One region of the Rhizobium cerradonense genome, then DNA from elsewhere that is predicted to be linked to it. Evidence: riboswitches for the same ligand, from Rfam matches in the RefSeq annotation. Region 1 holds a riboswitch; the other holds the start of a gene.
What was found. Region 1 has a riboswitch for S-adenosylmethionine ahead of PH547_RS17275 (O-succinylhomoserine sulfhydrylase). Riboswitches for the same ligand answer to the same signal wherever they lie in the genome.
Positions count from the first base shown of each region.

Region 2: it holds a riboswitch for S-adenosylmethionine, as region 1 does, so the genes downstream of both, metA (homoserine O-acetyltransferase MetA) here and PH547_RS17275 (O-succinylhomoserine sulfhydrylase) in region 1, are expected to answer to the same signal.

Region 1 is NZ_JAQJCK010000007.1:113,329-116,532, forward strand. Features, by position in the region: gene PH547_RS17270 (2'-deoxycytidine 5'-triphosphate deaminase) at 44-1,138, opposite strand; SAM riboswitch at 1,211-1,289, shown strand; gene PH547_RS17275 (O-succinylhomoserine sulfhydrylase) at 1,333-2,517, shown strand; gene apaG (Co2+/Mg2+ efflux protein ApaG) at 2,844-3,204, shown strand, end outside.
Region 2 is NZ_JAQJCK010000004.1:186,530-189,733, reverse strand. Features, by position in the region: gene PH547_RS11525 (AAA family ATPase) at 1-552, shown strand, start outside; gene PH547_RS11520 (NUDIX hydrolase) at 552-974, shown strand; SAM riboswitch at 1,053-1,130, shown strand; gene metA (homoserine O-acetyltransferase MetA) at 1,178-2,104, shown strand; gene PH547_RS11510 (vWA domain-containing protein) at 2,107-3,204, shown strand, end outside.

The sequences.
Region 1 (3,204 bases):
GTCCAACAGTTGGCGGCCTCTGTCAAGGCCGCCAAATAGGCGATCACAGCCGGAAGTGCTTCGACAGCTTGAGGCCCTGCGCCTGATAGTTGGAGCCGAGGCCGGAGCCGTAGAGGCTGGAGGGTTGTTCCAGCATGTGCTCGTAGACCAGGCGGCCGACGATCTGGCTGTCTTCGAGGATGAAGGGAACTTCGTGGCTGCGGACTTCCAGCACGGCGCGGCTGCCGCGGCCGCCGGCGGGGGCGTGGCCGAAGCCGGGGTCGAAAAAGCCGGCGTAATGAACGCGGAATTCGCCGACCAAGGGATCGAAGGGCGTCATTTCGGCGGCATAATGCGGTGGCACATGGACCGCCTCACGCGAGACGAGGATATAGAACTCGTCCGGATCGAGGATCAGTTCGGTGCGGCCGCGGCTATAGAGCGGCTCCCAGAAATCGAAAATATCGTGCTGCGCCTTCTTGTCGACATCGACGACCGCCGTGTGGTGCTTGCCGCGATAACCGATCAGGCCTTCCTTGTCGCCAGCCAGATCGATCGAGAGCGCTATGCCACCGCCGGTGACGTTCGGCTTCTTGCTGGCGACCAGCGTCTCGCTCTCGTGCAGCGCCAGCAATTCCGGCTCGGAGAGCATGGCCTGGCCGACGCGGAAGCGGATCTGCGACAGGCGCGAGCCGCGACGAACGACGATCGGGAAGGTGCGCGGGCTGATTTCGAGATAAAGAGGGCCGGAATAGCCGGCCGGGATCTTGTCGAACTCCTGGGCGCGGTCGGTGATGACGCGGGTGAAGATGTCGAGACGGCCGGTCGAGCTTTTCGGATTGGCGGAGGCGGACATGTCGGCCGGCAGGTCGAGCCGCTCCATCAGCGGCACGATGTAGACACAGCCGGTTTCCAATACCGCGCCTTCCGAGAGATCGACGACATGCAGCTTCAGCCGGTCGAGCTTGTCGGCGACAAGATGCGACGGGCCGGGCATGAAGCTGGCGCGGACACGGAAAGCATGGGCACTGAGCCTCAGGTCAAGGCTCGCCGGCTGGATCTGATCGACATCCAGTTCCTTTTCGCTCGTCAGCCGCCCCGCTTCGAAGAGCGCCGCAATTGCGCGATCGGCCAAAATTCCAGTAGTGCGAGCCATCATGCCTCTTCCATAATTTGCCGCAGACAAAACCAAACTCAGGGAATTGACGCAAGCGGTCAACGGCAGTATTGCAACTTATCCCGTGGTGATTTGGCCGGTCGGCTTGCAGCCACGTTAAACAAGTGGCTAAAAGGACCGGGGTTAAACCGGTCTGCTTTCGCGACCGGTTTTTTTGTTTTGAAAGTGGTGATGGCATGAGCAAGACTTGGCGCCCCGCAACCCAGCTCGTTCACGGCGGAACTCTCCGTTCGCAATTCGGCGAGACCTCCGAAGCAATCTATCTGACCCAGGGCTTCGTCTACGACACCTCGGAAGCCGCAGAAGCCCGCTTCAAGGGCGAGACGGATGGCTTCATCTACGCCCGCTACGGCAGCCCCACCAACGACATGTTCGAGAAGCGCATGTGCGCTCTCGAAGGCGCTGAAGATGCCCGCGCCACCGCTTCCGGCATGGCCGCCGTTTCTGCCGCCATTCTCTGCCAGTTGAAGGCCGGCGATCATATCGTCGCAGCCCGTGCCCTCTTCGGCTCCTGCCGCTGGGTGGTCGAGACGCTGGCGCCGAAATATGGCATCGAATGCACGCTGGTCGATGGCCGCTTCATCGAGAACTGGGAAAAGGCCATCCGACCGAATACCAAGGTGTTCTTCCTGGAAAGCCCGACCAACCCGACGCTGGAAGTCGTGGATATCGCCGCCGTCGCCAAGCTCGCCAACCAGATCGACGCCAAGGTCGTGGTCGACAACGTCTTCGCAACGCCGCTGTTCCAGAAGCCTCTGGAGCTCGGTGCGCACATCGTCGTCTATTCCGCGACCAAACACATCGACGGCCAGGGCCGCTCGCTCGGCGGCGTCATCCTCTCCGACAAGCAGTGGATCGACGAAAACCTGCACGATTATTTCCGCCACACCGGTCCGGCCATGTCGCCGTTCACTGCCTGGACGCTGCTGAAGGGCATCGAAACGCTCCCGCTGCGCGTCAAGCAGCAGACGCAGAATGCCGCCAAGGTCGCCGACTTCCTCGCAGAACAGAGCAAGGTCGGCAAGGTGATCTATCCCGGCCGCAAGGACCATCCGCAGGCAGACATCATCGCCAAGCAGATGACCGGCGGCTCGACGCTGGTGGCCTTCGAGCTGAAGGGCGGCAAGGAAGCGGCCTTCAAGCTGCAGAACGCACTGGAGATCGTCAAAATTTCCAACAATCTCGGCGACTCCAAGAGCCTGATCACCCATCCCGCTACCACGACGCACAAGAACCTCACCGACGAGGCCCGTGCCGAACTCGGCATTTCGCCGGGAACGGTGCGCTTTTCCGCGGGGATCGAGGACAGCGAAGATCTGGTCGAGGATTTCGCCCGCGCTCTGGCACAAGTTTCCGCCTGACTATATCTACCCAAACCCGCCCGAATATTGTTCGGGCGGGCTTACACATCTCGAAAACGAACCGTGCGCCTATACTTTCGACCGCCGACAATTAACCTTTAGAGTTATTCCTAACATCTGAAAATCCGAATGGTTTAATCCGTCAAAGGCGTTTTCACCAATCCATTCCTTGACGGAACAGGTCGCTTTATAGGATACCCCTAAGTATCCCGCTTTCCGTGGGATCATAGAAAGCGGATAAGGTGCCCTAGACTTAAATGCTGGAGCGTCCTTTGTGCGTTCGTTTGAGCGCGCGACGTTTCGGAGTAGTGACCAAGGTGTCAGGCATGTATCGCGCACTAACACACGACATCGAAGTTGTTGTCGAACCCTTTTATCTGGAGGAGCAATCCGATCCGGAAGACGATCGTTACGTCTGGGGTTACCGCATCATCATTTCCAACCACTCGACCGTCACCGTGCGGCTGGTGACGCGCTATTGGCACATCACCGATCAGAACGGCATGGTGGATGAGGTGACCGGGCCGGGCGTCGTGGGCGAGCAGCCCAGGCTGCGGCCCGGCGATACCTATGAATATTCCTCAGGCTGCCCGCTCGACACGCCATCGGGCATGATGTTCGGCCACTATCAGATGGAGACGGATGACGGGAAGCTGTTTCACGTCAAGATCCCCGCCTTCTCGCTGG
Region 2 (3,204 bases), on a different contig from region 1:
GGCAAGCTCTGGCAGGCATTTACGGCCTCGCAGAAATGCGTGCTGCTGATCGATGAGATCGACAAGGCCGACATCGAATTCCCGAACGATCTGCTGCAGGAACTCGACCGCATGGAGTTCCATGTCTATGAGACCGGCGAAACGATCCGCGCCGCCGTCCGGCCGATCGTCATCATCACCTCGAACAATGAAAAGGAGCTGCCGGATGCTTTCCTGCGCCGCTGCTTCTTCCATTATATCCGCTTCCCCGACGCCGAAACGCTGACGCGCATCGTCGAAGTGCACTATCCCGGCATCAAGCAGACACTGGTGCGGGCGGCCCTCACCCAATTTTTCGAGATCCGCGATGTGCCGGGGCTGAAGAAGAAACCCTCCACCTCCGAAGCGCTCGACTGGATCCGCCTCCTCGTCGCCGACGACGTCGATCCCGCCACGCTGCGCGGCGACGCAAAGAGCGTCTTGCCGAAGCTGCATGGGGCTTTGCTGAAGAACGAGCAGGACGTCCATCTCTTCGAACGCCTTGCTTTCATGGCGCGCGGGCAGGGGAAATGATGCAGCCGGATGCCGTGAAGGTCTTGATCTACGCGCTGAGCGGTCGGCATTTGCTGGTATTCGACGAGCCGGATTTTCCCACCGTCGAACTCCAGGTTCCCGGCGGCACTGTCGAACCCGGCGAAGGCATCGCAACGGCGGCGGCGCGCGAATTCGAGGAGGAAACCGGTTTTGCGCCGGACGAACTCCATCCGCTCGGCATTCATGACTATCGGTTCGAAAAGGATGGGCGCCAGCACCATCACCAACGGCACTATTTCCGCTGCCGCATCTCCGAGACGGCGCCCGCCACCTGGCTTCACTATGAAATGACGCCGTTCGGCGGCGGCGATCCGATTGGCTTCCGTTTCTTCTGGCTGCCGATCGAGGACGCCAGGCTACGCCTCGGCTATGGCATGCAGGCGCTCCTTGGTCATCTGTAGGCGACAACCGACATACGCAACCGCCCGCTTTTCCCGGAAAAGCTTGCCCATTGACCCGCAGGGGCAGCAGGTCTATTGAATTTCTCCCGTGGTGATTTGGCCGGCCGGCTTGCAGCCACGTTAAAAAAGTCGCTAAAGGGCCGCGTGCGGACCGGTAGCGATTCTTATCGCGGCCGGTTTTTTGTTTTTGTCGAGTGATAACGATGCCCATCAAGATTCCCGATACGCTGCCCGCGTTCGAAGCCCTCCAGAGCGAGGGTGTGCGGGTGATGACCGAAACGGTGGCGATCCGGCAGGATATCCGCCCCCTTCAGATCGGGCTTCTCAACCTCATGCCGAACAAGATCAAGACCGAAGTGCAAATGGCGCGCCTTGTCGGCGCCTCGCCCTTGCAGGTGGAATTCTCGCTGATCCGCGTCGGCGGCCACAAGGCCAAGAACACATCGGAAGAGCATCTGCTCGCCTTCTACCAGACTTGGGAGGAGGTGAAGCACCGCAAATACGACGGCTTCATCATTACCGGCGCGCCGATCGAGCTGCTGGATTATGAGGAGGTCACCTACTGGGACGAGATGCAGCAGATCTTCGACTGGACGGCGACCAATGTCCATTCCACAATGAACGTCTGCTGGGGCGCGATGGCGGCTGCCTATCATTTCCATAGGGTGCCGAAATATACGCTGAAGGAAAAAGCCTTCGGGGTCTATCGCCACCAAAACCTGAAGCCGTCCTCGGTCTATCTCAACGGCTTCTCCGATGATTTCGCCATTCCGGTCTCGCGCTGGACGGAAGTGCGCCGTGCCGACATCGAAAAGGTGCCGGGGCTACAGATCCTGATGGACTCCAGCGAGATGGGCGTCTGTCTGGTCCACGAGCAGGCCTGCAACCGGCTCTACATGTTCAATCACGTGGAGTATGATTCCACCTCGCTGGCGGACGAATATTTTCGGGATGTGAACGCGGGCGTGCCGATCAAGATGCCGCACAATTATTTCCCGCATAACGACCCGGAAATCGCGCCGCAGAACCGCTGGCGCAGCCATGCGCATCTGTTCTTCGGCAACTGGATCAACGAGATCTACCAGACCACGCCCTATGATCTCGAGGAGATCGGCCAAGAGAGGTTCTGAGCTTGTTCATTCCCTTCTTCCTGAAACTGAAGGAAGCGAAGGTTCCGGTGACGCTCCGGGAATTCCTGTCGCTTCTGGAGGGGATGGAAGAAGGGATCGCCGATTACGACGTCGAGGCCTTCTACTATCTGGCCCGTGCGGCGCTGATCAAGGACGAGCGCTTCATCGACCGTTTCGATCAGGTCTTTGCCGATTACTTCCGCGGTGTCGAGGCGGTCGGCAGCGATGCGCCGCCGGCCGAGCAGGTCGCGATCCCCGAGGAATGGCTGCGCAAACTCGCTGAAAAACATCTGACGGACGAGGAAAAGAAGCTGGTCGAGGCGCTCGGCGGCTTCGAAAAGCTGATGGAGACGCTGCGTCAGCGTCTTGCCGAACAGAAGGGCCGGCACCAGGGCGGCTCGAAATGGATCGGTACGGCGGGCACGTCGCCGTTCGGCGCGTATGGCTATAACCCCGAAGGCGTGCGCATCGGCCAGGACGCGTCCCGTCACCGCAAGGCGGCGAAAGTCTGGGACCGCCGCGAATTTCAAAATCTCGACGACAGCGTCGAACTCGGCACCCGCAACATCAAAGTGGCGCTGAAACGGCTCCGCCGCTGGGTGCGCGAAGGAGCTGCCGAAGAGCTCGATCTTTCCGGAACGATCCGCTCCACCGCAGAGCACGGCTATCTCGACGTCCAGACCCGGCCGGAGCGGCGCAATGCCGTCAAACTGTTGATGTTCTTCGATGTCGGCGGTTCGATGGATGATCATATCCGTGTGGTCGAGGAACTATTCTCCGCCGCCCGCGCCGAATTCCGGCACATGGAATATTTCTATTTTCACAACTGCCTCTACGAAGGCGTATGGAAGGACAATCGCCGCCGGCGCGCCGATATTACCGCAACGGCCGACCTGATCCGCACCTTCGGTCCCGACTATCGCGTCGTCTTCGTCGGCGATGCCTCGATGAGCCCCTATGAGGTCACCCATCCCGGCGGCTCCGTGGAACATTGGAACAGGGAGGCCGGCGAAGCCTGGCTCAGCCGTATCACCGGCCATTTCCGCAAATGCGTCTGGCTCAATCCCGTGCCCGAAAACTATTGGACCCACACCACCTCG